DNA from 3 places in the Sphingobium sp. 3R8 genome. Region 3 is predicted to be linked to each of the others. Evidence: riboswitches for the same ligand, from Rfam matches in the RefSeq annotation. Region 3 holds a riboswitch; each other region holds the start of a gene.

Region 1 (10,461 bases), on a different contig from region 3:
AGGCCAATCGCGGTGTCGCCGTGGCCAATGGCAAGGTCATGGTCGGCGCGCTTGACGGGATGCTCTACGCGCTCGACGCGAAGACCGGCAAGATCCTCTGGAAGACCGACACGGTGGTCGATCACAGCCGGGGCTATACCAGCACCGGCGCGCCCGAAGTGGCCGGCGACCTCGTCATCCTCGGCAATGCCGGCGCGGAATATGACACGCGCGGCTATGTCACCGCCTATCGCATCGCCGACGGCACGCAGGCCTGGCGTTTCTACACCGTACCCCATGATCCGGCCAAGGGACCGCAAGAGGACAAGGCGCTCGACGCCGCGCTCAAGACCTGGGACGCCAACAGCCGCTGGGATATCGGCGGCGGCGGCACCGTCTGGGATGCGATCAACTATGATCCCAAGTTCGGCACCGTCTATATCGGCGTCGGCAATGGCGGCCCCTATTCGATCGCGACCCGATCGCCCAAGGGTGGGACCAACCTCTATCTCTCCTCGATCGTCGCGCTGGACGCCAAAAGCGGCGCGGTGAAGTGGCATTATCAGGAAACGCCCGGCGATAGCTGGGACTTCACCGCCACCCAGCCGATGGTGCTGACCGAGATGGAAGTGGACGGGCAGGTTCGACCGGTCATCCTCCATTCGCCCAAGAACGGCTATCTGTTCGTGCTGGATCGCGAAACCGGCAAGCCGCTGCGCGTCAATCCACTCGTGCGGACCAACTGGACCAGGGGATTCGACAAGGATGGCGTGCCGCAGATGACGCCGGACCGCACCGATTTCTGGAACGGCCCGCGTATCGTCTTCCCGGCATCGGCGGGCGCGCGCAACTGGTATCCGGCCGCCTATGATGCGGAGCGCAAAAGCTATTATGCCTCTGTGCTGGACATGGGGAACCTGATGTTCACCGTGCCCCCCGGCACCCCGGCGGAAGCGCGGCGGCCCAAGGCGCTCAATGTCCAGACGACGCTCATCTTCACCCCGCAATTGCAGGCCGTGCTGCCGACCCTGCCGCCCGCGATCCGTGAACAGGTGGAAAAGCTGCCCGAAATGCAGTGGGTGAAGGACAAGCCTTATTCGTCGGAATTGCGCGCGATCGACCCGCTGACCGGCAAGGCCCGCTGGGCGGTGCCGACCGAAGGGTGGCAGGACCGGATGGGTATGCTCTCCACCGCGTCCGGCCTCATCGTCCACGGCACGATCGGCGGCAAGTTGATGGTCCGCGACGCCGACAACGGCAAGCTCATCAAGGCAATCGACACCGGCACTTCGATCATGGCCGCGCCCATGACCTATCGCGTGAAGGGCGTGCAATATATCGCGGTCGCGGCTGGCTTCGGCGGCGGCGGCTGGGGCTATGTGCCGCGCTATTCCGCCGCCTATCGCAACGGCAATGCCAACCGCATCCTGGTGTTCAAGCTGGACGGCGGACCGGTGGCGCAGCCAACGCCGCTACCACCCGTGGAGGTGGCCTCCGCACCGCCCGCGCAAAAGCCCGGCGTGACGCCAGCGATGATCGCCAAGGGGCAGGGGCTGTTTTTCCAGAATTGCGCCATCTGCCACAGCAACCAGCTACGCTCGACTGCGCCCGACCTGCGGCGGATGCAGCCAGGCACGCATGACATGTTCAATCAGATCGTGCGGGAAGGACTGTTGCTGCCGGGCGGGATGCCACGCTGGGACGACCTGCTGGGCGTGGAGGATGCCGATGCGATTCACGCGTGGCTGATCGCCGAACAGGGGCCGTTGCGGGAGCGCGAGTTGAAGCTGAAAGCCGCCCGCAAGCCGCTCGACGCGCCCAGCGCCGCCATCATGTCCAATTTCTAGGAACGACCATGGAAGACACCGACATCATTGTCGTGGGCGGCGGTTCGGCCGGGTCCGCGATGACCGGGCGGCTGGCCGATGCGGGCCTGTCCGTCACCCTGATCGAGGCGGGCGGGACCGACCGGCATATGCGGTCGCGCATCCCCGCGCTTACCAGCGCCATCGTGCAGAATCCCGCCTATGACTGGTGCCATCAGGTCGAGCCGGACCCGTCGCTGGGTGGCCGGGCCGATATCTGGCCGGCGGGCAAGATGCTGGGCGGTGGCAGTGCGCTCAACGGCATGATGTTCATCCGCGGTCATCGCTGGGACTATGATGAATGGGCGCGGCAGGGCGCGGCGGGATGGGATTATGAATCGGTCCTGCCCTATTTCCGGCGGATGGAGGATAATGAGCGCGGCGCCGACCAGTGGCGCGGCACTGGTGGACCGATCGCGGTGTCCGAAGGGCGCGCGCGCTATCCGATTACCGACCAGTGGATCGCAGCGGCGCAGGCGGCGGGCATCCCCCGCTCGTCGGATCTGAACGGGCAGAACGCCGAGGGCGTCGACTATGTGCAGGTGTCACAGCGAGGCGGCACACGCTGTTCCGCGGCGCGGGGCTATCTGCACGAGCGGCGCAGTGGCAAGGCGCCCACCATAATGCTGGGGGCGCAATTGCTGCGCATCCTGATCGAGGCAGGTCGCGCGGTCGGCATCGTCTATTGGCAGGACGGCGTTGAAAAGACGCTGCGTGCGCGCCATGGCGTGGTGCTGAGTGCCGGGGCGATGAACACGCCGCGCCTGCTGATGCTGTCCGGTATTGGCCCGGCCGACCATCTGCGCGCCCATGGGATAGAGGTCGTCCGCGACCTCCCCGGCGTCGGCGCCAATCTTCAGGACCATGTGGGCACCCATGTCGTGAACGAGGTGGATGTGCGGACGCTCAACAGCGATGCGCAGGGGCTGCGCGGGGCGTGGCAGGTGCTGCGCTACGCGCTGTCGCGTCGCGGCGCGCTGACCACGGCGATCGGCCACGCCCAGGCCTTCGTGAAGAGCCGGCCGGACCTGCCTGCGCCCAATCTGCAGATCAGCTTTGCCGCCTTCGCTTTCGATTTCGACGAACAGGGCCGGCTGATGCTGCGCAAGACGCCGTCGGTCTCGACCCTGGTCGGGCTTATGCGGCCCAGCCATCGTGGGCGGATCAGTCTGCGCTCGGCCGACCCCTTCGCGCCGCCGAAAATCGAACATCGGCAACTGGGCAGCGACGATGATATCGAGCAGATCGTCGAGGGCATCGGCATCGCCCGCTCGATCTTGCATGAGACACCGATTGCGACACATATAAGGGGGGAGCTACGCCCCGGCTCGGGGCTGACCGACCCGGAACAGTTGCGCGCCTACGTGCGCATGGCATCGATCCCACTATATCACCCGGTCGGCACGGCCAGGATGGGCGCGCGCGACGATGCGTTGGCGGTGGTCGACGCCGATCTGGCCGTCATCGGCGTCGAGGGGCTGTGGGTCGCCGACGCCTCGGTCATGCCCAGCCTTCCCGCCGGCAATACCAACGCCACCGCGATCATGATCGGCGACAAGGGCGCGGATCACCTGCTGAGGCGCCTCCGCCGCAATTGACGCGCTGGCGGCGCGGGGCCTGCTTTGCCACAAGGCGGGCATGACACCGAATCGCGCCGCCCTCTTCGTGGATGCCATCGCCCCCTTGCCGGTATGGCGCACGTCGTGACGCCGCGACTGGGCGCGGGACTGGTGATCGCCGCCCCGGCGTCGGGCGCGGGCAAGACGATGGTGACGATTGGCCTGCAACGCGCCTTCACCGATCGCGGCCTGAGCGTGCAGGGTGCCAAATGCGGACCCGACTATATCGACCCGGCCTTTCACGAAGCCGCGACCGGCCGGCCCTCGATTAACCTGGACGGTTTCGCCATGGCGCCGACCATGCTGCAGGGGCTGGCGGCGCACGTCGCTACAACTGTCCAACTCGTCGTCGCGGAAGGCGCGATGGGCCTTTATGACGGCACGCGGGCGCCGGGTCGTTCGGGCGCGTCGGCCGATGTGGCGCGGCTGCTGGGCTGGCCGATGCTGCTGGTCGTCGATGCCCGCGCAGCGGCGCAGACGGTGGCGGCGGTGGCGCATGGCTGCGCGACTTTTCCCGGCGCGCCGGCCATCGCCGGAGTGATCGCCAACAAGGTGGCCAGCACGCGCCATGTCCGCATGATCGAGGATGGGTTCGCGCGTATCGGCCTGCCGCTGCTGGGTGCGATGGCCACGGACGAGGGATTGGCCATGCCGTCCCGCCATCTGGGACTGGTGCAGGCTGGCGAAACGGAGGAACTGGAACGGCGAATCGACGCGATCGCAGCGCGGGTGACGGCGCAATGCGATCTGGATGCGATCCAGGCGGCGGCCGGCGCTACGACAGACGTGCCGGCGCAACCGCCCGGCATCCGGCCACCGGGGCAGCGGATCGCCGTCGCCAGGGACGCCGCCTTCAGCTTCTTCTATCCCCATATCGTACATTGGTGGCGGTCGGCCGGCGCGGAGCTGCGCTTCTTTTCTCCGCTGGCGGACGAATCGCCGCCCGCCGATTGCGATGCCTGCTGGCTGCCCGGCGGCTATCCCGAACTCCATGCTGCGCGGATCGCGGCCAATGGCCAGTTCCTGAACGGCCTGCGCGCCTTTGCGCAGAGCCGGCCGGTGCATGGCGAATGCGGCGGCTATATGGTGCTGGGCCGCACGCTGGAGGATGGCGACGGCATCGTCCACCCGATGGCGGGCCTGTTGCCGATGGATACCAGTTTTGCGCGCAGGCGCCGAACATTGGGCTATCGCAGCGCGCGGCTGCGGCACGGCACCAGCTTCGCCTCTGTCGGGCAGCTATTGCTGGGTCATGAGTTCCACTATGCCAGCATCACCGCCAGCGAGGGCGAGCCGCTGGCCGACATGGCCGATGCGGAGGGGCAGGCCCTCCCTCCGGCGGGCCACCGCGCGGGCCAGGTGACCGGTGGCTTCTTCCACTTGATCGCCTGATCCAAGTCGATTAGGGCGGCTGCGCGTCAGGTTCCCCGCAAGGGGATCAAAAGGGAACGGGGTTAAAGACCCCGGCTGCCCCTGCAACTGTGAGCGGCGAGCCATCGAGGCACAAGCCATTGGAATCGATGATTCCGAGAAGGCGCTTCGAATACGGCATTGACCCGCAAGCCAGGAGACCTGCCTGTCGCGGTCGTTCTTCGTCCGGACAGGGTGTGCCGGTCGAACGAGGATATCCTCGCGCAACGACAAGCTGACCGTGCGGGTTCGCACGGTGGCGATGTCGTGCGCGCGTGCGCTCTGCATCGCCACCGCGTCGCGTCCGCCCGGTCCTGTCAACGACTGGGGGATTATGATGCATTGGATTTCAAAGAGCGGCCTTCTGCTTCTGGCGGGCCTGTCGACGCCGGCCTTGGCCGATGATGCGGGCGAGGTGATCGTGACTGCGCTGCGCCAGCCGCAGGCCATCGAACAGGTGGCATCGAGCATCACCATCATCGACAAGCCGGCAATCGACGCCGCACAGGCGTTGGCGGTGTCCGACCTGCTGATCCGCACGCCGGGCGTCAGCTTCACCCGCAATGGCGGCTATGGCACGGCGACCTCGATCCGCATTCGCGGCGCGGAGGCCGACCAGACCGTGCTGGTCATCGACGGCGTGAAGCTGGCCGATCCGTCCTCGACCGGCGGCGGCTATAATTTCGCGACGCTGATGACCGGCGACATCGACCGGATCGAGATATTGCGCGGTCCACAGTCGATCCTCTGGGGCAGCCAGGCGATCGGTGGCGTGGTGAACATCGTCACCGCGCGGGCCGAACGCCCGATCGAAGGCAGCTTCGATATCGAGGCGGGATCGCGCGATACCGTCAGCGCCCGCGCTGCGCTGGGCGGACGACAGGGCGCGATCGACTGGCAGGTCTCGGGCAGCCGCTTCACGACGGAGGGCATCTCGGCGATCAGCCCGCGCTTTGGCGCCAAGGAGAAGGACGGCTACACCAACGGCACGCTCAACGGGCGGCTCGGCGTCGCGCTGGCGCCGGGCGTGTCGATCGATATGCGCGGCTATTATGCCAAGGGGCGCACCGACATCGACAGCGCCGGGGCCATTCCGGACAGTCCCGAATATTCAGAAGTCGAGGAATGGATCGGCTATGCCGGCCTCAACGCCGACCTGTTCGGCGGCGCGCTGCGCAATCGCCTGTCCTTCAGCCGCAGCGAGACGCTACGCGACAACGTCAACCCCGCCCGCAAACTGCGCCAGACCAGTTTCACCGCCAGAGGCGAGACGAAGCGCTACGAATATCAGGGCGTGTTCACCATCGCGCAGGGCTGGACCGCGGCCTTCGGCGCGGAGCGCGAGGAGCAGCGGATGCGCACGGCTTCGCCTTCCGATAGTTTGGCTGCCTACGCCACGACCCGCGGGTCTGCCGATATCGACAGCCTCTATGCCCAACTGAGCGTCGAGCCGCTGGCCGGCCTGACCGTCAATGGCGGAGTGCGCTACGATCATCATTCGACCTTTGGCGGCAACACAGTCTTCGGCGCGGGCGCAGCCTGGGCGCTGGTCAAGGACCGCACGATCCTGCGGGCGAGCTATGGCGAGGGCTTCAAGGCGCCGACGCTCTACCAGCTCTACAGCGATTATGGGAACACCGCCCTGGTGCCTGAAAAGGCGCATGGCTGGGATGCCGGCATCGAACAGCATCTGTTCGACCATGCGCTGATCCTGTCGGCGACCTGGTTCGATCGCAGCACCGACAATCTCATCACCTATAATGGCTGTCCGACGACCAACCGGCCGCCGCTCTGCTATGCGCCGGGCACGACGACACCGCGCTTTGGCTATTATGCCAATGTCCAGCGCAGCGAGGCGCACGGGCTGGAACTGGCCGGCGTCGCCCATGTCGGTCGGCTGACGATCGACGGCAATTATAGCTGGGTGTCCGCGGAGGATCGGTCGCCGGGCCTGAACTATGGCAACCAACTGGCGCGGCGACCGCGCCATGCGGCCAATGCGACAGCGCGGTACGACTGGGCGTTCGGTCTGAGTACCGCCGTGGCGGTGCGCTGGTCGGGCAAGGCGCTCGACACCGCGCGCACCAGCGCCACGGTCGCGCCACTGGTCAACGCGGCCTACACGCTGGTGGATCTGCGTGCCGAAATGCCGGTGATGGGCAAGCTGACGCTATTCGGCCGGGTCGAAAATCTGTTCGACGAATATTATGAAACCGCGCGGCGCTACGGTCAATTGGGCCGCAGCATTCATGCTGGCCTGCGGGCGCGGTTCTGATCCCCCCTGACAAGGAACGTATGACCATGGACAGCCTGTCCCCTGCCGCCGCCCGCCATCTCTGGATCGGATTGATGACGCTGGCCAGCACCATAACCACTCTGGCGCTGGCCTGCGCCACGCCTTTCCCCGCCCTGGCCGCCCTCGCCGCGTTGCATGTCCGCCGGCAGGACGGCATCATCCTGATGCTCGCGGCCTGGGCGGTGTCGCAGGGGGTGGGCTATTGCCTGCTGGGTTATGAAACGACTGTGGAGAATGGCGTCTGGGCCGGGACCATGGCGCTGGCGGCGATCGCGTCGCTGCTCGGCGCGGATGGTGCGGCGCGCCTGTTGCCGCACGCGCATCCGGCGGTGCGGCTGGTCGTGGCCTATGGGGCAGCGTTCGCTACGTTCAAGCTGGCCGTCCTGGCGGGCGCGTGGGCGCTCGATTCCGGCTGGGCGGCCTTCGCGTCGGATGTAATGGCGCGGCAGTTCGCGCGCTACGCCATGATCCTGGCCGGCCTGCTGGCTTTGCAGCATCTGGCCGACCGCAGCGGCCTGCTGCGCCGTGCGGTGACCGCCTGATGTTGCGCGCGGTCGAGGATGGTCCGGCGGTGGTGGTGTGCAGCAGCTGCCGCCACTCGCCGGGGCAGCGGGAAGATGCCGATGGCGTGCGCGGCGGTGCGCGGCTGGCGGAGGCGCTGCGCCGGGTGAAGGCCGGGTCGGACCGCTATGACGGGGTGGCGGTGCAGGACATGCCCTGCCTCTTCGCCTGTTCCGACCATTGTGCCGTCCATCTGCGGGCGCCGGGGAAGATCGGTTATGTGCTGGGGCGCTTTACGCCCGACGAGGATGCCGCGCGCGCGATCCTCGACTATGCGGCGCATCATGCCGCGAGCGCCCATGGCCAGGTGCCTTATGCCGACTGGCCGCAAGGGGTGAAGGGCCACTTCATCGTGCGTCTGCCGCCTGCCGGGTTCGTCGCCACATGAGCCTGTTTCCCACCGTGGCGGCGTTCGACGACGCGCTGGCGTCCCTGCCGGGGGCCGACCTGGCCTGCCGCGCCGCTGCCGCAGCGCGGCAGGGGCAATTGACAAAACCGGCCGGGTCTTTGGGTCGGCTGGAGGAGATCGCCATCTTCCTGGCCGGCTGGCAACGGCGCGCGCGCCCGCATATCGATCGCGGCCGGGCGGTGATTTTTGCGGGCAATCATGGCGTGGCGCGGCATGGCGTCAGCGCCTTTCCGCCCGCGGTGACGGCGCAGATGGTTGCGAATTTCGCCGCTGGCGGCGCGGCCATCAATGCGCTGGCGGGCGCAGCCGGGCTGGATCTGCAGGTCGTGCCGATCGACCTTGATCGCCCGACCGAAGACTTCACGGTCGCCGCGGCGATGGGCGAGGCGGATTGCCTGGCCGCGCTCAACTGCGGGGCCGACATGGTCGATCCGGGCCTGGACCTGCTGTTGCTGGGTGAGATGGGCATTGGGAACAGCACCGCCGCCGCGGCCCTGTGCCAGCGCAGCTTCGGCGGCAGCGTGGCGGAATGGGTCGGCGCGGGGACCGGCGTGGATGCCCATGGACTGGCGGTCAAGCGACAGGTGGTCGATCTGGCCATGGCGCATCATGCCCAAGCGCCGATGACGCCGTTCGAGACGCTGCGCCGGGTTGGCGGGCGGGAGATCGTCGCCATTGCAGGGGCCATGCTGGCGGCGCGGCATCGCCATGTGCCGGTGGTGCTTGACGGGTTCATCTGCGCATCGGCGCTGGCGCCGCTGGCGGCCACCACGCCCGCGATCACCGATCATGTGATCGCCGGACATCGCTCGGCCGAAGCCGGGCACGGGCGGCTGCTCGACCGGCTGGGACTGAAGCCAGTGCTCGATCTCGACATGCGGTTGGGCGAGGGCAGCGGCGGCGCGGTGGCGGTGGCGGTGATCCGCGCGGCGGTGGCGGCCCATGACCAGATGGCGACCTTCGCCGATGCGGGTGTATCGGCGGGCGGATGAGCGGCACGCTGCTCCATCTGATGCGGCATGGCACGCCCGAACTTGCCGGGCGATTGCTGGGACATGCCGACTGGGCCGCCACCGATGCGGGGACGGCCGCCTGCGTGGCGCGTGCCTGCGGGCTGGAGGCGGAGGTTATAATATCGTCTGACCTGACCCGCACGCGGCAGGCGGCGACGGCCATCGCCGCGCCGCGTGGCATCGCGCCGCAGATCGACCCGCGCTGGCGGGAGCTGGATTTCGGGGCATGGGATGGCGCCGATCCGGCGATGCTGGACCAGGCGGCCCTGGCGCATTTCTACGCGGACCCCGATGCCTGTCCGCCCCCCGGAGGCGAGCGCTGGTCTGCGCTGGTAGCGCGGGTCGGTGCGGCGATCGCCGCCCTGTCGCCCCGGCCGACGCTGGTCGTCACCCATGGCGGGGCCATGCGCGCCGCGCTGGCGCTGCTGTGCGGCTTCGACCAGCGCCAGATCTGGGCGATCGACCTGCCCTATGCCGCCCGTCTTACGCTGCGTCTCTGGCCTGGCGAGAAACCTTGGGCGCAGATCGCGGGGCTTGCGGCGTGAAGGGCCTCATCTTCGCGCTCCAGTTCTTGACGCGATTGCCTATGCCGCGGGTGGAGGCGGACGGGGCGGCGTTCGCCGCCGCGATGCGCTGCTTTCCGGCGGCGGGCCTGGTGGTCGGCGCGCTGGTCGCCGCCGCGGGATGGGCCGGCGCCTGGATCGATGCGTGGACCGGCGCGCTGCTGGCGCTGGTGGCGTGGGTCTGCGTAACTGGCGCGCTGCATCTGGATGGACTGGCCGATCTGGCCGATGCGACGAGCGCGGCGCACAAGAATCGCGAGCGGTTGCTGGCGGTGCTGGCCGATCCCCATGTCGGCGCCATGGGCGCCACCGCGGTGGCGTTGCAGGTGATCGCCAAGCTGGTGCTGCTCCATGGCCTTGTGGAATCGAAGGCATTCGCCGCGCTGCTGTTGATCCCCTTCGCCGCACGGATTGGGCCGCTGCTCTGGAGCCGCCGGCTGCCGCCTCTGCATGACGGCCTTGGCGCGCAATTCCGCGCGGTCATCCGCCCCGCCGATCTGGCGCTGTGGGGCGTCATGCTCCTCGCCGCCGCCTTCTGGATGCCGGCGCTGCTGGCCGTGGCGCCGTTGGCCGGATTGTGGGGCTGGTGGGTCCGGATGCGGATTGGCGGTATTTCCGGCGACAGCCATGGTGCGGGCATCGAACTGCTGGAAAGCGGCCTGTTGCTCGCAGCACTGATCCTGACGCGGGCGTCATGACGCGCTGGACCCATCATGGTGGCAAGCTGGACGAGGCGCGGCGATGGT
Region 2 (10,461 bases), on a different contig from region 3:
GACGTCAACATCTCCCGGAGGTTCCGCTGGCTACATCCCTCCTTCTCCTATGCGCGGCGTCCACGCCGTCCAGCCGGATCGGCGGCTTTCCGGCGCTGGACGAGGGCCTGGACGCACGCGGCGCGCATGATGCCGCCGCCTGCCGCCTGCCGCCGGGTTTCGACAACCATGTCCTTTGCAGCCCGTCCCGCGCCGCCGCGCAGACTGCCCAGGCGATGGGGCTGGACGCCTCGGTCGAGGTGGCGCTGGTGGACATGGATGCCGGGCGCTGGACGGGCCGGTCGTTTGCGGACCTTTCTGCCGCCGAACCGGCCGCCCTGTCCGACTGGATCGCCGATCCGACGCAGGGCACCGCGGATGGTGAGACCATGGAATCGGTGCGACAGCGGGTAGGCGGCTGGCTGGACGGAATGGCGCAGTCGCCCGGATGCGTCTGCGCCATCAGCCATGCCATGACGATCCGCGCCGCCTTGGCGCACGCGCTGGGCTTTCCGCTCGTGACGACGCCTGCCATCGACATTGCGCCGCTATCCGCCGTTCGCCTGTCCTTCAACCGCATCTGGCGGCTTCAGGCGATCGCACCGCACTGAGGGCTTGCGGACGGCCCCGGCAGCCGGTATCGCCGACCGCATCCGGGGAGCCGCAAGCCCCCTTCGATGACTGATCGCGCCGGTTCCCCGCAAGGGGATTAAAATGGGAAGGCGGTGCGGGTGGCAGTCCCTCGACGAGGGCGCTCATCCAAATCCGCAGCTGTCCCTGCAACTGTAAGCGGCGAGCGCGATGCACATCGCTCCCTTTCCAGGGGAGCAGCCACTGGGCCGGACGCTAAATCCTGCGAGGCCTGGGAAGGCGTGCATTAAGCGATGACCCGCGAGCCAGGAGACCTGCCGGCGTCTGGTCGCTCTTGCTTTGGTCCAGGGGATGGCCGGGGCACGGTGAACGCCGTCTGAGCGACGAACCCATGTGGCTGGGGCCGCATCGGTGCGCGCTGACGGGCTCCATGCGCCTGCTCGTCGCCGCGCATCGACCGTTCGTTCGCGTCCGGCACGCCCCCGCCCGAGATATCGCTCAGGTGCAGCGGGGGTAGACATGGCCATTATCAGGCTCGGCGATGCCGATCGCCCCTTCGCGCGCATGAATCCCATGGCGCTTGAAGGAGAAGAAGCGTGAGCAAGATCCCGACCACCGTCATCACAGGCTTTCTGGGGGCGGGCAAGACGACGTTGATCCGGCACCTGCTGCACAATGCCAAGGGCCGCAGGCTGGCGCTGATCGTCAACGAGTTCGGCGATGTCGGCGTGGACGGCGCGCTGCTGCGCGGATGCAATGACGAGGCGTGCCCGGAGGACGATATCGTCGAACTGGCCAATGGCTGCATCTGCTGCACCGTGGCCGACGATTTCCTGCCGACCATGCTCAAGCTGCTCGACCGCGCCAATCCGCCAGACCATATCATCATCGAAACGTCCGGCCTGGCGCTGCCCAAGCCGCTGGTGAAGGCGTTCCAGTGGCCCGAAATCCGCACCCGCGCGACCGTGGATGGCGTCGTGGCGCTGATCGACGCCGATGCGGTCGCCGCCGGGCGCTTCGCCGCCGACGAAGCCGCGCTGGCGCTGGCGCGGGCGGCCGACCCCTCGCTCGACCATGACAGTCCGCTGGAGGAACTATACGAAGACCAGCTCGCCTGCGCGGACCTCGTCATCCTCAACAAGGCCGACATGGTCGATGCTGACGCGCTGACCCGGATCGAGGGCGACATAGGCAAGGATATCCGTAGTGGGGTGAAGATCGTGCGGACCGATCATGGCGCGATCGATGCCGGCGTCCTGCTCGGCCTGTTCGCCGAAGCGGAAGAGGATATCGACGCGCGGCCATCGCACCATGACGGCGACCCCGATCATGACCATGACGATTTCGACAGCTTCGTCGTCACCGGCGGCGAGATTGCGGGCGTGGATGCGCTGGTGCAGGCCATGGCCCCGTTGATCGAGGCGCATGATATCCTGCGCATCAAGGGCATGGTCGCCGTCGCCGGGCGCCCGGCACGGTTGGTCGTCCAGGCGGTCGGTCCCCGCATCCAGCATTATTTCGACCGCGCCTGGAAAGCGGAGGAGTCGCGCCTGTCACAACTGGTGGTGATCGGGCAGAAGGGGCTGAATCAGGCCGCCATCGACAGCGCCCTTCGCGCGGCCTTCGCCTGATGCATTTGCTGGCCGCTACGCCGGGAACCGTCTCCAATGGCGAGGAGGCGATCGACCTCGATCAATCGCCGGGCGAGATCGTGTTCCTGACCGTGGCGGACAGCGAGCTGGCCTGTTTCGCCCAGGCGGCGGCCCTGCTGGGTGAGGATGCGCCGTCGATCCGGCTGGTCAACCTGCTCCAGCTCAAACATCCCTATTCGGTCGATCTCTACGTCGAAAAGGTGATCGCCCATGCGCGTTTCGTGTGCGTGGTGCTGCTGGGGGGCAAGGCCTATTGGTCCTATGGCGTCGACGAGATCGCACGGGTGGCGCGCGAAAAGGGGATTGCCTTCGCCGCGATCGCTGACGGGCGCGAACCCGATCCGTCGCTCGATGCCGCCGCGACGCTGCCGGTGGCGGTCAGCGAACGGCTCCGCGACTATCTGCGGCAGGGCGGCGTCGCCAATGCGGTCGGCTTCCTGCGCCATGCCGCGCGGCTGATCGGCGCGGATATCGGCGTGCCGGACGATCCGGTGCCGGTCGCCGACGCCGGTCTCTATCTGGCGGGTATGGAACGGCCTACGCTGGACGATGTGCGGACAGGATGGCGCGCGGGACAGCCCGTCGCGCTCCTCTGCTTCTATCGCGCGCTGATGATCGCCGGTACGCTCGATGCCGTCGATGCGCTCGTCGCCGCGCTGAAGGGACGCGGGCTGAACGTCGTCACCGTCCATGTGCGGGCGCTGCGCGAGCCGTTCGCGATCGACTGGCTGCGCGGCCTGATCGCTGAAATCCGGCCCGACATCATCCTGAACGCCACCGCCTTCGCCGCTTCCTCGCCGGGCGACCGGCGGACGCCGTCGGTCCTCGAAACCGCGGATTGTCCGATTCTCCAGACCGTGTTTGCGGGGGTCGAACAGGCGAACTGGGCCGACAGTCCGCGCGGCCTTGGCCCCCGCGACCTGGCGATGAACGTCGCCCTGCCCGAGATTGACGGCCGCCTGTTCACCCGCGCTGTCGCCTTCAAGGCGGCCGAGCGTTTCGATGCCCGGACCCAATGCGGCATCGTGGTGCCGCGCGTTGCCCCCGATCGCGTCGCTTTCGTCGCCGATCTTGCCGCCAATTGGGCGGCATTGCGGCGCACGCCCGCATCGAATCGGCGTGTTGCGCTCATTCTCGCCAATTATCCCAATCGCGACGGTCGGCTGGGCAATGGCGTCGGCCTCGACACGCCGGCCAGCGCGGCCGCCATTCTCGCCGCCCTGCGCGAAGCGGGCTATCATGTCGGCGATGCGCCCCTGGACGGCGCGGGGCTGATGGCGATCCTGCTCGGCGGCGTCACCAACGCCCGCGCGTCGCTGGATCGCCTGCCCGAAGTCCGCCTGCCGGTCGGCGATTATAGCCTATGGTTCGACGCGCTGCCCGCGTCGATACGTGGCGCGGTGACGGCGCGATGGGGCGCGCCTGCCGACGATCCCTTCGTGCGCGACGACGCCTTTCATCTGCCCGCCCATCGCTTCGGCCATATCGTCGTCGCAGTGCAGCCCGCGCGCGGGTATAATATCGATCCCAAGACCAGCTATCATGACCCGGCGCTGGTCCCGCCGCATGGCTATCTGGCCTTTCATTTCTGGCTGAACCAGGATTTCGGCGCGCAGGCGGTCGTCCATGTCGGCAAGCATGGCAATCTGGAATGGCTGCCGGGCAAGGCGCTGGCCCTGTCCGACACCTGCTTCCCGGAAATCTGCGCCGGGCCGGTGCCGCAACTCTATCCTTTCATCGTCAACGATCCGGGCGAAGGAACGCAGGCGAAGCGCCGCATCGGCGCGGCGATCATCGATCATCTCACCCCGCCGCTGACGCGCGCGGAAAGCTATGGCCCGTTGAAGGCGCTCGAAGCGCTGGTCGACGAATATTATCTCGCCGCCGGCATGGACCCGCGCCGCATCCAGCATCTGAAAGCCGAGATTCTCGATCTTGCCCGGTCGCAGGGACTGGACGCCGATGCCGGGGCCGTCGGGGATGGCGATGACGCGCTCGCGGCTCTCGACAATTATTTATGCGAATTGAAGGAGATGCAGATACGCGACGGGCTGCACATCTTCATGCGATCGCCGACCGGCCGGTTGCGCACGGACTTGCTCATCGCCCTGTCCCGCACCCCGCGCGGCTATGACGAGGCGGGCCAGGCGTCGCTGCTCCGCGCCTTGGCCGACGATCTGGGCCTTGGCTTCGATCCGCTCGATTGCCGGATGGGCGACGGCTGGACCGGTCCCCGACCGGCCGTGCTGGCAGCGGTGGGCGATGCGCCCTGGCGCAGCCATGGCGACACGATCGAACGGCTCGAACTGCTGGCCGTCGCGCTGGTCGAGGGTGCGACAGCGCCCGGCCCAGCGTCGCAGGCCGTCATGCGGTCGCTGCGGCACGATCTCGCCAGCCGCGTGGACCGTTGCGGCCCCGCCGAAAAGGCTGCGTTGCTGGCTGGCCTGGACGGGCGTTTCCTATTGCCCGGTCCCTCCGGCGCGCCCACGCGCGGGCGCCCCGACGTGCTGCCGACCGGCCGCAACTTCTATTCGGTCGACACCCGGTCCGTGCCGACCGCCACGGCATGGGAGCTTGGCCGCCGCTCGGCGCAACTGCTGGTGGACGATTATCTCCAGCGCGAAGGCGAATATCCAAGGGCCATGGCGTTGTCCGCCTGGGGCACGGCCAATATGCGCACCGGCGGCGACGACATCGCCCAGGCCCTGGCGCTGATGGGCGTGCGGCCGCGCTGGGACTGGACGTCGGGCCGCGTGATCGGTTTCGAGGTGATGAAGATCGCCGAACTCAACCGCCCGCGCGTCGATGTCACCTTCCGCGTCTCCGGCTTCTTCCGCGATGCTTTCCCCGAACAGATCGACCTGCTCGATTCCGCAGCGCGCGCCGTAATGGCGCTGGACGAGCCGGACGAGGACAATCCCGCCGCCGCCCGCCACCGCCGTGAGACCGCGCAACTGATCGACGCCGGCCATGACGCGAAGGCGGCCGCCCGGCGCGCGGGCTTTCGCGTGTTCGGATCGAAGCCGGGCGCCTATGGCGCGGGCCTTCAGGCGATGATCGACGAGAAAATCTGGCACGACCGCGCCGATCTCGCCAACGTCTATCTCGACTGGGGCGGCTATGCCTATGGGGCAGGGGCGGAGGGCGACGTTGCGCGCGACCTGTTCGCCACGCGGCTGGCCCAGGCCGACGCCGTGGTGCAGAACCAGGACAATCGCGAGCATGACCTGCTCGACAGCGACGATTATTACCAGTTCGAGGGCGGCGTCGCGTCCGCCGTCGAGCATCTGTCGGGCAAGCGGCCGCGCGCCTATCATAACGACCATAGCCGCCCCGAACGCCCTGTCGTCCGCACGCTGGAGGACGAGATCGGCCGGGTGGTCCGCGCCCGCGTCACCAATCCCAAATGGATCGCGGGCGTGATGCGCCACGGGTACAAGGGCGCGTTCGAGATCGCCGCGTCGGTCGACTATCTGTTCGCCTTCGCCGCCACGACCCATGCCGTGCGCGATCATCATTTCGACGCAGTCCATGCCGCCTTCATCGAGGATGAAGCCGTGCGTGCCTTCCTGGCGGAGGCCAATCCGGCCGCGCTGCGCGAAACCGCGGCGCGCCTGGCCGAAGCGCTGGAGCGCGGCATGTGGAAACCCAGATCGAACAGCGCGGGCCTGTTGCTCGCCCAGCTTGCAGGAGGATGACGATGGCCGAACGGACAGACGAACAACATGCGCAGAAGATGAAGAAGAAGCAGGCCGCGCACGACCGGATCGTGGCGGGCAAGACGGTCGAAAAGGGCCTGCTGATCGTTCACACCGGCAAGGGGAAGGGCAAGACGACCGCGGCGCTGGGCATGGTGGTGCGCGCCATCGGCCATGGCAAGAAGGTCGGCGTGGTCCAGTTCGTGAAGGGGGCGATGGAGACGGGCGAGAAGGCCGTGTTCGATCGTTTTCCCGATCAGGTCGAATTCATGGCTATGGGCGACGGCTTCACCTGGGATACGCAGAACCGGGCGCAAGACATTGTTTCGGCAGGCAAAGCCTGGGATCAGGTCAAGCGCATGATCGCCGACCCGGCCTATCATCTGGTGCTGGCCGACGAACTCAATATCGTCCTGCGCTACGATTATCTCCCCCTCGACGAGGTGCTGGCGGTTCTCAAGGCCAGGTCGGAGATGAAGCATGTCATCGTCACCGGCCGCAACGCGCCCGAAGCGCTGGTCGAAGCCGCCGATCTGGTGACGGAGATGACGCTGGTGAAACATCCGTTCCGCGAACAGGGCGTCAAGGCGCAGCCCGGCATCGAATTTTAAAGCCGATGGTCGATCTGGTTCACCAGGCTGCGAACGGCATCGACATAGGCCGGCCCGCCACAGACGGTCCAGGCCTGGGGCAGGCGCAGCCGCTTGATGTCCTTCAACAGCGGGTGGCGCAACATCTCCGTACCCAGATCGACCACATGTTCGGAGCCGCTTTCGATCAGCAGATAGTCGGGCTGGGCGACCATCAACTCTTCGAGCGTGAGTTGCGACAGGACCGGCTTGCCGAGCTTGCCGGCCAGATTGACCAGCCCGGCGCGGGTCATCAGGTCGTCGATCAGCGTGCCCGTCCCGGTCAGGAAACCGCGCCGCTGATAATAGGCCGCGACGCCGGACCGGCGGGGACGGGCGATGGCGGCGAGATCCCGGTCCATCCCCGCGATCAGCGCCTCGCCGCGATCGACATGGCCGACCGCCTTTGCGACGGCGCGGATTTGCGTGACGATGCCGGTGTAGCTGCCGGCGGGCTTCAGATCGAGGGTATGATAATGTGCGCCCGACAGCGCCGCCATCATCCCGCCGCGCCTGGCCGGCGCGCCGATCACCAGATCGGGATCGATGGCCAGAACTTCTTCCGCGGAACCTGTCAGGATGGGCAGGCCGCGCGTTTGCGCCGCGGCTGCGGACATGGCCGCATTGTTAGCGTTCCGGGTCAGACCCGCAATCTGCGCGCGATCGGCCAGCGCGATCAGATATTGGTCTGCACACAGGTTCAGCGACACGATCCGCTGCGGTGCGGCGGTGTCCCCGGTTCGCGATGCGGGCGCCGAACCAGCCAGAAGACTGCCCGCCGCCAGCGCGAACAAAATCGCCGCCAGTGCGGCGGACGAGGATTTCCTTAGTCCCAGTATCATAGCCGCCCCATGACTTACACGACCCCGGGACACAAGCGTGACGGGGACCACCGATCCACTGCGAGGTGCCATTGTCCAACTTCCACCCGTTCGACGCGCGGCGGCGCGTGCTACTGCTCATTCTCCTGGTCTTGACGATCCTGGCCGGCATCGCCTCGCTGGGCGTGGGATCGGCGGCCATCGATCCGGCGCGGCTGCTGGCGGCAGCGACCGGCCATGGCGACCGGATCGCGACCGCGATCCTGTTCACCCTGCGGCTGCCACGCGTCTTGCTCAGCCTGGCCGTGGGCGGGATGCTCGGCCTCGCAGGCGCAGCGTTGCAGGGTTATTTGCGCAACCCGCTGGCCGAACCGTCGGTGCTGGGCGCATCCAACGCCGCGGCGCTGGGGGCGGTCGGCGCCCTCTATTTCGGGCTGTCCGAACTGCATATCCTGCTTCTGCCATTGCTGGCGATCGGGTCCGGCCTGCTCGCCCTGCTGCTGCTGTTCGCCTTGGCGGGGCGCGCCGAAAGCCCGCTCAGCCTCATTCTCGCCGGCATCGCGATCTCTGCGCTGGCGAGCGCGGGCATCAGCCTCGCCCTCAACCTGTCTGAAAATCCCTTCGCCGCCATGGAGATCACCGCCTGGCTGCTCGGATCGATCGAGAACCGATCGGTCGAGCACGTCTGGATCGCGCTGCCCTGCATCGCCTGCGGCGCGGTGCTGCTCCTGCTCGACTCCCGCGCACTTGATGCCCTGACACTGGGGGAGGAGGGTGCGCAGGCGCTCGGCGTCAACCTGCAGCGCACCCGGTTGCGCCTGTTGCTGGGCGTCGGCATCGGTGTCGGCGGCGCAGTGGCGGTCGCCGGCTCGATCGGCTTTGTCGGGCTGATCGTGCCTCATCTGGTGCGGCCGCTGACCGATCGCAGCCCCTCGTCGATCCTGCTGCCCTCATTGCTGGCGGGGGCGGCACTGCTGACGCTGGCGGACATCGCGGTGCGCCTGATCCCGACCTATAATGAACTTAAGCTCGGTGTCCTCACCGCCTTCCTCGGCGTCCCCGTTTTCCTCCTGCATCTGGTGCGGGCACGGCGGCTATGGTGACGCCGTCCTGGCCTGTCGCCGATATTCGGCAACCAGTTTGGCCTTGAGCAATTTGCCCGTGGGTTCGCGAGGAAGCTGATCGCGGAAATCGAATCGCCGCGGTGTCTTCACGCCACCCAGCGCCTTGCGGACATAGGTCGTCAACTCGCTGGACAGGCTGTTATCGCCGGTCACGCCCGGCGCGGGCTGGACGACCGCGATCACCATCTCGCCCAGATCCTCGTTCGGTTCGCCGATGACCGCCACGTCCGCGACCTTGGGGTGGGTGATCAGGGAATTTTCGATTTCCTGCGGATAGATGTTAACACCACCCGATATGATCATGAAATTCCTGCGGTCGGTCAGATAGAGATAGCCGTCCGCATCGACATGGCCGATGTCCCCCAGCGTTGCCCAACCCCGGCTATTATAGGCCTTGGCGGTCTTGTCCGGGTCATTATGATATTCGAAGCGCGGGCCGTCGGCGAAATAGACGTCGCCCGTTTCGCCGGGAGGCAGTTCCCGACCCGCGGCATCGAGGATCTTGACCGTCCCCAATATCGCTCGCCCGACCGATCCCGGGCGTTCCAGCCATTCGGCGGACGACAGGGCGGTGATACCGCAGGTTTCCGTGCCGGAATAATATTCATGCACGATCGGTCCCCACCAATCGATCATCGCCTGTTTCACCGGCACCGGGCAGGGGGCTGCGGCGTGGATGACCGCCACCAGCGAGCCGCTGTCATAGCGCCCCCGCACCGCCTCCGGCAGTTTGAGCAAGCGGATCAGGTGGGTGGGCACCCAAGTCGCATGGGTGATGCGATAGTCCTGGATATGGGCAAGCGCAGCCTCCGCATCGAAGCGGTCCATCAGGACCACGGTGCCGCCGAAGCGCTGCACCGTCATCGCCCAGCGCAGGGGCGCCGCATGATAAAGGGGGGAAGTGGACAGATAGATCATGTCCTCATCCATGGCGTAAAGGGTGCGCCCCATGGCGACGAGCGGAATTTCCGCGTCCAGCGGCCCGTCGGGCAGGGTCGGTTTCACGCCTTTGGGACGGCCGGTCGTGCCGGAAGAATAGAGCATCTCCGTGCCTGCGCTTTCGTCGGCGATCGCCGTGGCGGGGCAAGCGGCGCAGGCCGCGATCCAGCCGGGAAGGCCGCCCGCCTCGCCATGGACGCTGTAGGCCGCAAGCGCAGGCCTGGCCGCAAGCGCCTGCTGCGCGAGCGGCGCGAGTGAATCGGAAACGATCAGCAGCCGGGCGTCGGAATCCGTGATGATATAGTCGAGATCGTCGGCGCTGAGCTTGGTCGAGATGCTGGTGAGATAGAGACCTGCGCGCTGCGCGGCCCAGGCAATGGGAAACACCGCCATTTCATTGTTCAGCATCACCGCGATCACATCGCCCCGCTGCAAGCCGAGTCGCCGCAACATATGCGCGCAGCGGTTCGATGCCGCGTCGAGCGCCCGATAGCGCAGCACCTTGCCCGTTTCGGCCATGATGCAGGCAGGCTTGTCGGGATATGCAAGGGCATGGTGCATGGGGTGCATGGATGTCGGCCTCTCCTGTCGGGCGCGACCGCCCTTCGGGAGTCCGCTGCCTCGCTATGGCGCCGTCGAGCTGTCGCCTTCCGTGCGTCTGTCGAACGTGAAAAGCCGTATCGTGCCGCGGGAGGCAAGCGATGCGCAAGAAATGTCAAAAAGCAGAACATCTCTGTGTAAAGCCTGCAGAGCGCGCTTCGACTAAACCGCCAGACAAGCCAGCGACCATCAAGGTCCGAAGGAGGAGAGATTTTGCGATATCCGGCACAGCCAGGCGCGACCGTCGCCCCCACCGCTAGATACGTCATTACATATGCAGCATCCCCGCTCCATAAGGCCGGAAGAGAGATGTCCCATGCTGATTGAAGGGCTGGCAGCGATCGTGACCGGCGGTGCTTCCGGGCTGGGCGGCGGCGCCGCCGCAATGCTCGCACGCGCCGGCGCCAGGGTCACCATCTTCGATCTCA
Region 3 (10,461 bases):
CCGCCTGTCAATCGATCGTGCCGAAGGGGCCGGCGCCCACCACCCCCACCCGCCCGACCCAGCCGACCGGGCCGGAGGTCGTACAGGGCCTGCCGACCGACGCCACCCGCCATCGCGTCGCGCTGCTCGTGCCGATGAGCGGCCCCAATGCGGGCGTCGGCCAATCGATCGCCAACGCCACCACGCTGGCGCTGATGGACACCCGGACCGACAAGGTCCGGATCACCACCTATGACACCGCGCTCGGCGCGGCGGCGGCGGTGACCAAGGCGCTGGCCGATGGCAACCGCCTGATCCTGGGGCCGTTGCTGGCGGAGGACGCCCGCGTGATCGGACCGATCGCCGCGCGCGCCAATGTGCCGGTGATCAGCTTCTCCAACGACGCCAGCATCGCGGGCAGCGGCGTCTATGTGCTGGGCTACAACACCGCCCAGTCGATCGACCGCGTCGTCGACTTCGCCAAGGGCAAGGGCCTGTCGCGCTTCGGCGCACTGGTGCCGCGCGGCACCTATGGCGAACGGGCGGGCAATGCATTGCTGCGCGCGGTCGAGCAGGCCGGCGGCACCGTCGTCTCCATGCAGACGTTCGACCGGACTCCTGCCTCCATCACCGCTGCGGTCAGGAAATTGCAGGCCTCCTCCAGCTATGATGCACTGCTGATCGCCGACAGCGGCCGCGTCGCGCTCCAGGTCGCGCCGATCGTGCGGAAGAATGGCGGCGCCACCGCGCGGCTGCTCGGCACCGAATTGTGGAATACGGAAGGCACGCTGGCCGCCAGCCCCGTGCTGCGTGGCGCCTGGTTCGCCAGCGTCTCCGACACGCTCTACCGCCAGCTCGCGACCAAATATCGCGCGCGCTACGGCGCATCCCCCTTCCGCCTGTCCTCGCTCGGCTATGATTCGGTGCTGCTGACGGTGCGGATCGCGCAGGACTGGAAGCCCGGATCGCCCTTCCCCGCCGCGCGGCTGCGCGACGCAGGCGGCTTTTCCGGCATCGACGGCGCCTTCCGCTTCAACCGCGCCGGCGTCGCCGAACGCGCGCTGGAAGTCAGCGAAGTCGGCGCCGGCGCCATCACCGTGGCCGATCCGGCCCCACACGGCTTCGGCGAGTAATTCCGCCCCTGCCGGCGGGGTGGATCAGGACACCCGCCCCACCAGCAGGATCAGCGGCGCGTCGCCGTCCCGCTCGATCCGCGCCGTCACGCCATAGACCCGCGCCAGCGCATCCGCCGTCAGCACGTCCATCGGCGCGCCATCGGCCACCAGCGCCCCGCCGTCCATCAGCAGCAGCCGGTCGCAATAGCGCGCCGCCATGCCGAGGTCGTGCAGCACCGTCACCACCAGCGCCCCGCCGCGCGCCTCGCCGCGCAGCAGGTCCATGACGTCGATCTGATGTCCAGGATCGAGCGCCGCCAGCGGCTCGTCCGCGATCAGCCCGCGCGCGCCCACCGCCAGCGCCCGCGCCAGCAGCACCCGCGCCCGCTCGCCGCCCGACAATTCGGTCGCGACCCGGCCTTTCAGGTGCAGCACGTCGGCCCGCGCCATCGCCGCCTCGATCGCCGCTTCGTCCTCTTCCGACAGGCGTGACAGCGGCCCCAGATGCGGCAGCCGCCCCAGCGCCACCAGCCGCTCGACGCTGAGCGGCCAGTGCAGCGTCTGGCCCTGCGGCAGATAGGCGACGGCACGCGCGATCGTCTGCCGGTCGAGCCGCTTCCCGTCCTGCCCATCGATCAGCACTCGCCCCGCCTGCGGCGACACCAGTCCCAGCAACGCACGGATCAGCGTCGATTTGCCCGCGCCATTGGGACCGACCACGCCGACCAGCGTGCCCGGTTCCAGCGTCACGTCCACATCGCGCACCGCCGCGTGGCGACCCAGCCGCACCGTCAGCCCCTGCGCCGATATCGTCACCATAGCCGCCGCTCCCGTATCAGATGGACCAGGAAGACCGGCACGCCCAGCAGCGCCGTCACCACCCCCAGTTTCAATTCGTTGTTCGTCGGGATCAGCCTGACCCCGATATCCGCCAGCGTCAGCAGCGCCGCGCCGCCCAGCAGCGAAGGCAGCAGCACCGCCGAGGGCGACCGGTCGGTCAGCGGCCGGACCAGATGCGGCACGATCAACCCGACGAAGCCGATCGATCCCGACACCGCGACCGCGCCGCCTACGCCGATCGCCACGCCCAGCATCATGCGCAACCGCGCAGCGGGCAGATTGACGCCCAGCGCCTGCGCGCCATCCTCCCCCAATGTCAGCGCGTCCAGCGTCCGCCCGTCCGCGATCAGCAGCGCCGCGCCGACGACGACGCAGGGTAAGGCAATCCAGACATGGGCGTAGCTGCGATTTTCCAGACTCCCCATCAGCCAGCTCATGATTTCCATCGCAGCGAAGGGATTGGGCGACAGGTTGAGCGCCAGGCTGATCCCCGCCCCCGCCAGCGTCGCCACGGCGATGCCGGCCAGGATCAGCGTCAGCGGGCTTTCCACCGTGCCCGACAGCGCGAACAGGGTCAGGATGGCGACGAGTCCGGTCAATATGGCCAGCAGCGGCAGCACCATCGGATGCAGCTGCGCCAGCCCGAAATAGAGCGCGCAGACCGCCCCCAGCGCCGCCGCATTGGACGCGCCCAGCACCGACGGTTCGGCCAGCGGATTGCGCAGATAGCCTTGCAACGCGGCGCCGGCCACGCCCAGCATCGCGCCGACGATCAGGCCCAGCAGCATCCGCGGCAGGCGCAGATCCAGCACGATGGTGCGGGCGACCGCGTCTCCCCCGCCGGTCAGCACCGCGCCGATCCGCCCCGGACTGATCGCCACCGCGCCCAGCAGGACCGATCCGAACGCCGCCGCCACGACCAGCAGCAGCAGGCCGGGGATCAGCAACGGATGATGACGGCGCACGGTCATGGCTTGCCTCCTTGCCCATGCTTGATAAGGCGATGGGCATGACCAGCAGGATATTTCTGGCGGCGACCGCGCTGATCGCACTGACCGGCGCTGCCGCCCCCACGGCGCCGCGCCGCATCGTCTCGCTCAACGTCTGCGCCGACCAATATCTGCTCGCCCTCGCCGATCCCGTTCAGATTGCCGCGCTCAGCAGCAATGCGCGCGATCCCGAACTGTCCGCTGCGACGACCAGGGCGCGCGGTTTTCGCACGCTGCGCCGTCCCGCGGAGGAAGTGCTGGCGATCCGCCCCGACCTGATCCTGGGTTTCCCGATCGGCCCGAATGCGGTGGCGGGCGCGCCGCCGGGCCAGTGGCGCACGCTCGGCCTCGCCAGCGCCGACAGCTATGGCGCGATCCTCGACCAGATCAGGCAGGTGGCGCGCGCGACCGGCCATGTCGATCGCGGCGAGGCGCTGATCGCGGCCATGAATCGCGATCTCGCCGCCCTGCCCCGTCCCAGGCGTGGCGGCGTCGCGGCCTATTATCAGCGGCGCGGCTATATGACCGGCACCGGCACGCTGATCGATGATCTTATGCGCCGCGTCGGCCTCACCAATCTCGCCGCCAAACTTGGCAAACCGCCGCTGGCGCAAGTGCCGCTGGAAGAAATGGTGGCGGCGCGGCCCGACTGGCTGATCGTGGAAAGCGCCACCGACCGCGTGGTCGATCAGGGCACCGAAATGCTGCACCATCCCGCGCTCGCCGCCGTTCCGCGCATCAGCCTGCCGCAAAGCTGGACCGTGTGCGGCGGCCCCGCCTATGTGCAGGCGGCGCGCACCATCATGGCGCGACTGAACGCGCCGCGCTGAAGGGGCAGGCATCACGCCCGCCCCCTTGCCTGTCGATCAGAAGCGAACACGCACGCCGCCATAGGCAGCGCGGCCATAGGACCCATAGCCATAGGCCGTCTGGTACGTCTCATCGAACAGATTGTCGATGCGACCATAGACTTCCAGATGCGCGCCCAGCGGCATCGAGGCCCGCACCCCGGCCAGCGCATAGCCGTCCAGCCGCCGCGTATTCGCCGCATTGTCGAAGCTGTCGCCCACCATCGTGACCGTCGCGCCGGTCGACAGGCCGAACGACCAGACATAGTCGGCCGACACGCTCACCGCATTGGCGGCGCGGCGGGCCAGGCGATTGCCGAAATCGGCCGACCCTGCCGACCGGTCGCGCGCATCGACATAGCTGTAGCTGCCGGTGACGGTCAGCGCATCGACCGGCTTCAGCGCGATCGACGCTTCCACGCCCTTGGCGCGGGTGCGGTCCAGATTGCCATAGGTGAAGGTGGCGTTGTCATAATTGATCTGGTTGCGCGTATCGCGGCGGAAAGCGGTGACCGACAACATCGCCCGACCACCGTCCAGGCTCTGGTCGAACCCGACATCATAGCTTTTGGACCGTTCAGGGCGCAGCGCCGCATTGCCGCTAAAGCTGTCGTACAGTTGATAGAGCGACGGCGCCTTGAACCCTTCGCCATAGCTCAGCCGCACATTGGTCGCGCCGCCATTGGGCGAATAATTGGCGTTCGCGCCGAAGGTCGTCGCGCCGCCAAACTGGCTATGGTCGTCATGGCGCACGCCACCGGTCACGGCCAAACCAGCGAAAGGCTTGACGATCGCCAGCGCATAGACGCTGTCGATGTTGATCTTCGCGCTGGCGGTCGAACCGAAGCCGAAGAAATCATAATCCGGCCGCTCATGCTCATAGCCGAACAGCAGCTTGGCCTGGTCGACCGGCGCGTAGACGCCTTCATATTCGAAGCGCAGGTTGGTGCCCGAATAGCCATAGTCGGGGTCGGTGCCGCGCACGAAATAATAGTCGCGATCGTTGCGCATCCAGGTGACGGCGGCGCGGTTGGTCAGCTTGCCATCCAGCAGCGCCAGGTTGAGGCCCGCATAGCCGACATATTGGTCGAGCTTGCTGACGTCGCTGCTGTCGGCAGGTGCGCCGAAGAAGCTGTCATAGTCGAGGTCGGCATGGATATAATAGCCGCGCAGGTCCAGGCTCAGCATATCGGTGAAGCTGAGCTTCAGCCTGGCGTTGGTCGCGATATTCTCGGTCCCGTCGCGCTCCGTCCCGCCTGCGGCCGACGAAATGCCGTCGGTGCGGAAATAGGCCGCGCCTACGCCGCCCGTGGCGATGCCGCTGGTGCCCGACACGTCCGCCTTGGCGCTCAGCGTGTCGCTATAGCCATAATCCACCGATGCGTTCGCGCCGAAGCCCTCGGCCGGCACGCCGGTCATCAGGTTGACCACGCCACCGATCGCCTGGCTGCCATGGACCACCGAGTTGGAGCCGCGCAATATTTCGATCCGCTGGATATTGCCGGTCAGCAGCGGGCCGAAATCATAGCCGTCGCCGATGCCGCTGGGATCGTTGACCTTCACCCCGTCGATCAGCACCAAAGTCTGCGTCGTCTCCGCGCCGCGCAGCGACACGCCGGTCACGCCGCCGGTCGATCCGTTGCGGTTGAAGCGCACGCCCGGCGTCGTCGCCAGCAAATCGACCACATCGATCGCCTGCCGCGTCTTGATCGTCTCCGCATCGATCACGGTGATCGCCTGGCCGACCTCGTCGCGCGACTGCGCAATACCCGTGGCGGTGACGACGATCTCGTCATCCTGCGCCCATACCGGCGTCGCCACGATCAGCGCCACCAGAGAAATGCCTGTTTTCAACATATATACCCCCCGGCGCCGGTGCGACTTGGCCTGGGGCGTCCGCAATGCGGTCGGGCGGAAGCAAGGGATGGCGCCATATCCCGTCCACAACCCGATGCGGCCCCGGCCGCATGGCGTCGCTCGACGGAAAAACCACCGTGCTCCGGCCATCCCCTGGACCAAAGCAAGAGCGACCAAGCGCCGGCAGGTCTCCTGGCTCGCGGGTCGCAGCACGGATGCATAGCCTTCCCGGACATGGGTCCAGTGGCCGGTCTTTCGACCATATGCATCGCACTATCCGCTTACAGTTGCAGGGACAGCCACGGAATTGGGCGCTCGCACGCCCGCACCGCATTCCCGATTAAGCCCGTTGCCGGGCACCGGCGCGATCATCTCGCAGGGGAAGCCAAGCCGCCCCCACGCCGCGCGCTCTAAGGGAAAGCGGATGCGATGCCAAGCGGCACCGGGTTTAAGCCAACGGCCTGTTGCTCCGCAGCAACATGGCGTCCCGCCGCGCCAGCACGACCAGCGGCAAGCCGGCCTCTTCCGCGCGGGCGGCCGCCAGCCGGGTCGGCGCGGAAAGGGTGACGAGCAGCGGGCATTGGCTCAGCACGGCCTTTTCCACCAGTTCATAGGAACAGCGCGACGACAGCAGCGCAAAACCGCCGTCCCAGTCCGCGCCAGCCCGCGCCATCGCCCCGATCAGCTTGTCGAACGCATTGTGCCGCCCGACATCCTCGCGCACCAGCCGGACGGCCCCGTCCGCCCCGACCCAGGCCGCGGCATGGGCCGCGCCAGTCGCCGCGTTCAACGGCTGGTGATCGTGCAGCGCCGCCAGCGCGCGAAAGATGGCGGCGCGGTCCGCCCGCGACGTCGTCATCACCCGCGGCAGCGGCCGGATCGCCTGCTCCAGATTCTCGATCCCGCATATGCCGCAGGAGGATTCGGACGCACGATGCCGCACCCGCTCCAGCAGCGCATCGGTGCGGTCCTGCGGCAAGGTCGCGCGGGCCACGATGCCCTGTTCAGTCCGATGGGTATCGACGTCGAACGCCGCGTCGCCCGGCCCGATCAGCCGCTCGCCCAACGCAAAGCCCAACACCAGATCGCCAATGTCGGTGGGCGTCGCCATCAGCACCGCATAGCCGATGCCGTTAAATTCGATCGCGACCGGCACTTCGTCGGCCAGCGCGCGGTCGATCGCCTGCGTCCCGCCGTCCGGGGTCAGGCGATCGAAAGTCAGCGGGCGGGCGGCGGCATCATCCATCGTCACGGCGTAGCGATGGACGGCGCGCCGCTCAACCGGCGTCGCAATGCCCGGCCTCGTCCACCGCGTTGAACTGCGCCGCATCGACGGCGGGCGCCGGCCTGCCCTGCGCCATGCGCGCGACGGCGGCGGCGACCATCGGCGACAGGCGCTCGGGCTGGTCCTGCGCGATGGCGACGATCTGCGCCTTCATCCGCGGATCCCAGAAGCGGGTCAGATGCTCGGCCAACGCCGCTACCGCCTTCGCCTCGCCCATCATCGCCATGTTGCGGGCGATCTGGTGCGCCATATAGACCAGCCGGTCCGTGGTGGACATGACATGGGTGTCGTCGCTCATGTCCGTCATCCTATTCGGCCGCTTCCAGCGGCGCGATGCGGCGGCTGGTCCGGGCCTGCTGCGCATAATCCTGCTGCCAGTCGCTCGGCCCGTTCGACGCCATCACTTGCACCGCCGTCACCTTATATTCCGGGCAATTGGTGGCCCAGTCCGAATAGTCGGTGGTGATGACGTTCGCCTGCGTCTCGGGATGGTGGAAGGTCGTATAGACCACGCCCGGCGCGACCCGCTCGGTAATCAGCGCGCGCAGGGTCGTCTCCCCCGCCCGGCTGCGCAGCGTCACCCAGTCGCCATCCTTCAGGCCGCGATTGTCCGCATCGCTAGGATGCATCTCCAGCCGGTCTTCCGGGTGCCAGGCGGTGTTGGCGGTGCGCCGCGTCTGCGCGCCGACATTATAGTGGCTCAAAATGCGCCCGGTCGTCAGCAGCAACGGGAAGCGCGGCCCGGTCTTCTCGTCGGTCGGCACATAGTCGGTCACGACGAACTTGCCCTTGCCACGCACGAAGCCGTCGATATGCATGGTTGGCGTGCCGTCGGGCGCGGCGTCGTTGGCCGGCCATTGCAGCGATCCTTCCGCCTCCAGCCGGTCATAATGGACGCCGGCGAAGGTCGGGGTCAGCGCCGCAATCTCATCCATGATTTCGGACGGGTGACCATAGGTCCAGCCCAAGTCCATGGCGTTGGCCACCAACTGCACGATCTCCCAATCCGCATGGCCATTGAGCGGCGCCATCACCTTGCGCACCCGCTGGATGCGCCGCTCGGCATTGGTGAACGTGCCGTCCTTTTCCAGGAAGGTCGATCCGGGCAGGAAGATATGGGCGTAATTGGCGGTTTCGTTGAGGAACAGATCCTGCACCACTACGCACTCCATCGCCGCCAGCCCCGCCGCGACATGATGGGTATTGGGATCGGACTGGAGGATATCCTCGCCCTGCACGAACAGCCCCTTGAACGTCCCGTCGGTCGCGGCGTCCAGCATGTTGGGGATGCGCAATCCCGGCTCGGCGTCCAGCGCCACGCCCCATGCCCGCTCGAACAGGCTGCGCGTCGCGGTGTCGGACACATGGCGATAGCCCGAAAATTCATGCGGGAAGCTGCCCATGTCGCAGGCCCCCTGCACATTATTCTGCCCCCGCAGCGGGTTCACGCCCACGCCCTCGCGCCCGACATTGCCGGTCGCCATGGCCAGGTTGGCGATCGCCATCACGGTCGAACTGCCCTGCGAATGTTCGGTGACGCCCAACCCATAATAGATGGCGCCATTGCCGCCGGTGGCATAGAGCCGCGCCGCGGCGCGCACGTCCTGCGCCTTCACGCCGGTCAGCGGCTCGATCGCCTCGGGCGAGCGCGCCGCCTCCGACACGAAATCCGCCCAGTCGGCAAACTCGTCCCAGTCGCACCGCGCCCGAATGAAAGCCTCGTCATAGAGCTTCTCGGTCACGACCACATGGGCGATCGCGGTCAGCATCGCGACATTGGTGCCGGGTCGTAAGGGCAGATGATGTTCCGCCGCGACATGGGGCGATTGCACCAGATCGGTGCGGCGCGGATCGATGACGATCAGCTTCGCGCCCTGCCGCAAGCGCTTCTTCATGCGACTGGCGAAGACCGGATGCCCATCGGTCGGATTGGCGCCGATGACGAGGATCACGTCCGCGGCCATGACGCTGTCGAAATCCTGCGTCCCCGCCGACGTGCCGAAAGTCTGGCTCAAACCATAGCCGGTCGGCGAGTGGCAGACGCGCGCGCAGGTATCGACATTATTATTGCCGAACCCCTGCCGGATCAGCTTCTGGACAAGGAAGGTTTCCTCATTGGTGCAACGGCTCGACGTAATCCCGCCGATGCTGCGCGTCCCATATTTCGCCTGAATCCGGCGAAACTCGCGCGCGGTATAGGCGATCGCCTCGTCCCAGGACACTTCGCGCCACGGCTCGCTGACCGACCCGCGGATCATCGGATTCAATATCCGGTCCTGATGCTGCGCATAACCCCAGGCGAAGCGGCCCTTGACGCAGCTATGGCCGCGATTGGCCTTGCCGTCCTTCCACGGCACCATCCGCACCAGCTCCTCGCCCCGCATTTCCGCGCGGAAGGTGCAGCCGACGCCGCAATAGGCGCAGGTGGTGACGACGGCGCGGTCGGGCGTGCCGATCTCCACCACCGCCTTTTCGATCAGGCTCGCGGTCGGGCAGGCCTGCACGCACGCGCCGCAGGACACGCATTCGGAGCCGAGGAAATCCTCGCCCTGCGACGGTGACACTTTGGACTCGAAACCCTTATTCTCGATCGTCAACGCGAACGTGCCCTGCACTTCCTCGCAGGCGCGCACGCAGCGCGAACAGACGATGCATTTGCTGGGATCGAAATCGAAATAGGGGTTCGACTGGTCCTTTACCTGCCCCATATTGGTTGCGCCGTCATAGCCATAGCGCACGTCGCGCAGGCCCACCGCGCCCGCCTGATCCTGCAATTCGCAGTCCCCGTTCGCACCGCAGGTCAGGCAATCGAGCGGATGGTCGGAGATATACAGTTCCATCACCCCGCGCCGCAATTGCTTCAGCCGGTCGGTCTGCGTCCGCACCACCATGCCGTCCGTCACCGGCGTGGTGCAGGATGCGGGATAGCCGTTACGCCCCTCCACCTCGACCAGGCAGAGGCGACACGACCCGAAACTCTCGACACTGTCGGTCGCGCACAGCTTGGGGATCGACCCGCCTGTCAGCGACGCCGCGCGCATGATGCTGGTGCCTTCGGGCAGGGTCACGCTCTGCCCGTCGATGGTCAGGGTGACGGACTTGCCCGTGGCGAGCGCCGGCGGCGTGCCATGATCGGTTTCGCGATTGAAGCTCATTCCGCTGCCTCCTTGATGGGTGCAGGCGCACCGAAATCCTCGGGGAAATAGTCGAGCGCGCTCAGCACCGGATAGGGGGTGAAGCCCCCCAACGCACATAGCGACCCATATTTCATCGTATCGGCCAGATCGCGCAGCAAAGCCGTCTGCCCCTCGATCGACACATCGATCCGGGATGGAGAGCGAGAATATAGCGCCTTCCCCAACCCCCCGTCATCCCAGCGAAGGCCGGGATCTTTCTTCTCTTCACCCCCCGGCCGTTGCGCAATGATTCGATCCATAATCTCCACCCCGCGCGTCGATCCGATCCGGCAGGGCGTGCATTTGCCGCAACTCTCCGCCCCACAGAATTCCATCGCGAAGCGCGCCATATGCGCCATGTCCACGCTATCG

The links. Region 3 has a riboswitch for cobalamin ahead of K9B33_RS14145 (TonB-dependent receptor plug domain-containing protein). Riboswitches for the same ligand answer to the same signal wherever they lie in the genome.
Region 1: linked by a shared signal. The riboswitch ahead of K9B33_RS18915 (TonB-dependent receptor plug domain-containing protein) and the one ahead of K9B33_RS14145 (TonB-dependent receptor plug domain-containing protein) in region 3 are both predicted to bind cobalamin.
Region 2: linked by a shared signal. The riboswitch ahead of cobW (cobalamin biosynthesis protein CobW) and the one ahead of K9B33_RS14145 (TonB-dependent receptor plug domain-containing protein) in region 3 are both predicted to bind cobalamin.

Annotation. Positions count from the first base shown of each region.
Region 1 is NZ_JAIQXR010000023.1:16,306-26,766, forward strand. Features, by position in the region: gene K9B33_RS18900 (PQQ-binding-like beta-propeller repeat protein) at 1-1,826, shown strand, start outside; gene K9B33_RS18905 (GMC family oxidoreductase) at 1,835-3,442, shown strand; gene K9B33_RS18910 (cobyrinate a,c-diamide synthase) at 3,548-4,855, shown strand; cobalamin riboswitch at 4,867-5,058, shown strand; gene K9B33_RS18915 (TonB-dependent receptor plug domain-containing protein) at 5,208-7,148, shown strand; gene K9B33_RS18920 (hypothetical protein) at 7,175-7,711, shown strand; gene K9B33_RS18925 (DUF1636 domain-containing protein) at 7,711-8,118, shown strand; gene cobT (nicotinate-nucleotide--dimethylbenzimidazole phosphoribosyltransferase) at 8,115-9,131, shown strand; gene K9B33_RS18935 (histidine phosphatase family protein) at 9,128-9,697, shown strand; gene cobS (adenosylcobinamide-GDP ribazoletransferase) at 9,694-10,413, shown strand; gene K9B33_RS18945 (threonine-phosphate decarboxylase) at 10,410-10,461, shown strand, end outside.
Region 2 is NZ_JAIQXR010000003.1:80,209-90,669, reverse strand. Features, by position in the region: gene K9B33_RS03930 (histidine phosphatase family protein) at 1-590, shown strand, start outside; cobalamin riboswitch at 654-907, shown strand; gene cobW (cobalamin biosynthesis protein CobW) at 1,167-2,201, shown strand; gene cobN (cobaltochelatase subunit CobN) at 2,201-5,920, shown strand; gene cobO (cob(I)yrinic acid a,c-diamide adenosyltransferase) at 5,923-6,531, shown strand; gene K9B33_RS03910 (ABC transporter substrate-binding protein) at 6,528-7,391, opposite strand; gene K9B33_RS03905 (FecCD family ABC transporter permease) at 7,523-8,473, shown strand; gene K9B33_RS03900 (acyl-CoA synthetase) at 8,465-10,003, opposite strand; gene K9B33_RS03895 (SDR family NAD(P)-dependent oxidoreductase) at 10,350-10,461, shown strand, end outside.
Region 3 is NZ_JAIQXR010000014.1:38,205-48,665, reverse strand. Features, by position in the region: gene K9B33_RS14165 (penicillin-binding protein activator) at 1-1,112, shown strand, start outside; gene K9B33_RS14160 (ABC transporter ATP-binding protein) at 1,137-1,913, opposite strand; gene K9B33_RS14155 (FecCD family ABC transporter permease) at 1,907-2,905, opposite strand; gene K9B33_RS14150 (ABC transporter substrate-binding protein) at 2,944-3,753, shown strand; gene K9B33_RS14145 (TonB-dependent receptor plug domain-containing protein) at 3,790-5,628, opposite strand; cobalamin riboswitch at 5,793-6,007, opposite strand; gene fdhD (formate dehydrogenase accessory sulfurtransferase FdhD) at 6,077-6,874, opposite strand; gene K9B33_RS14135 (formate dehydrogenase subunit delta) at 6,906-7,211, opposite strand; gene fdhF (formate dehydrogenase subunit alpha) at 7,222-10,068, opposite strand; gene K9B33_RS14125 (formate dehydrogenase beta subunit) at 10,065-10,461, opposite strand, start outside.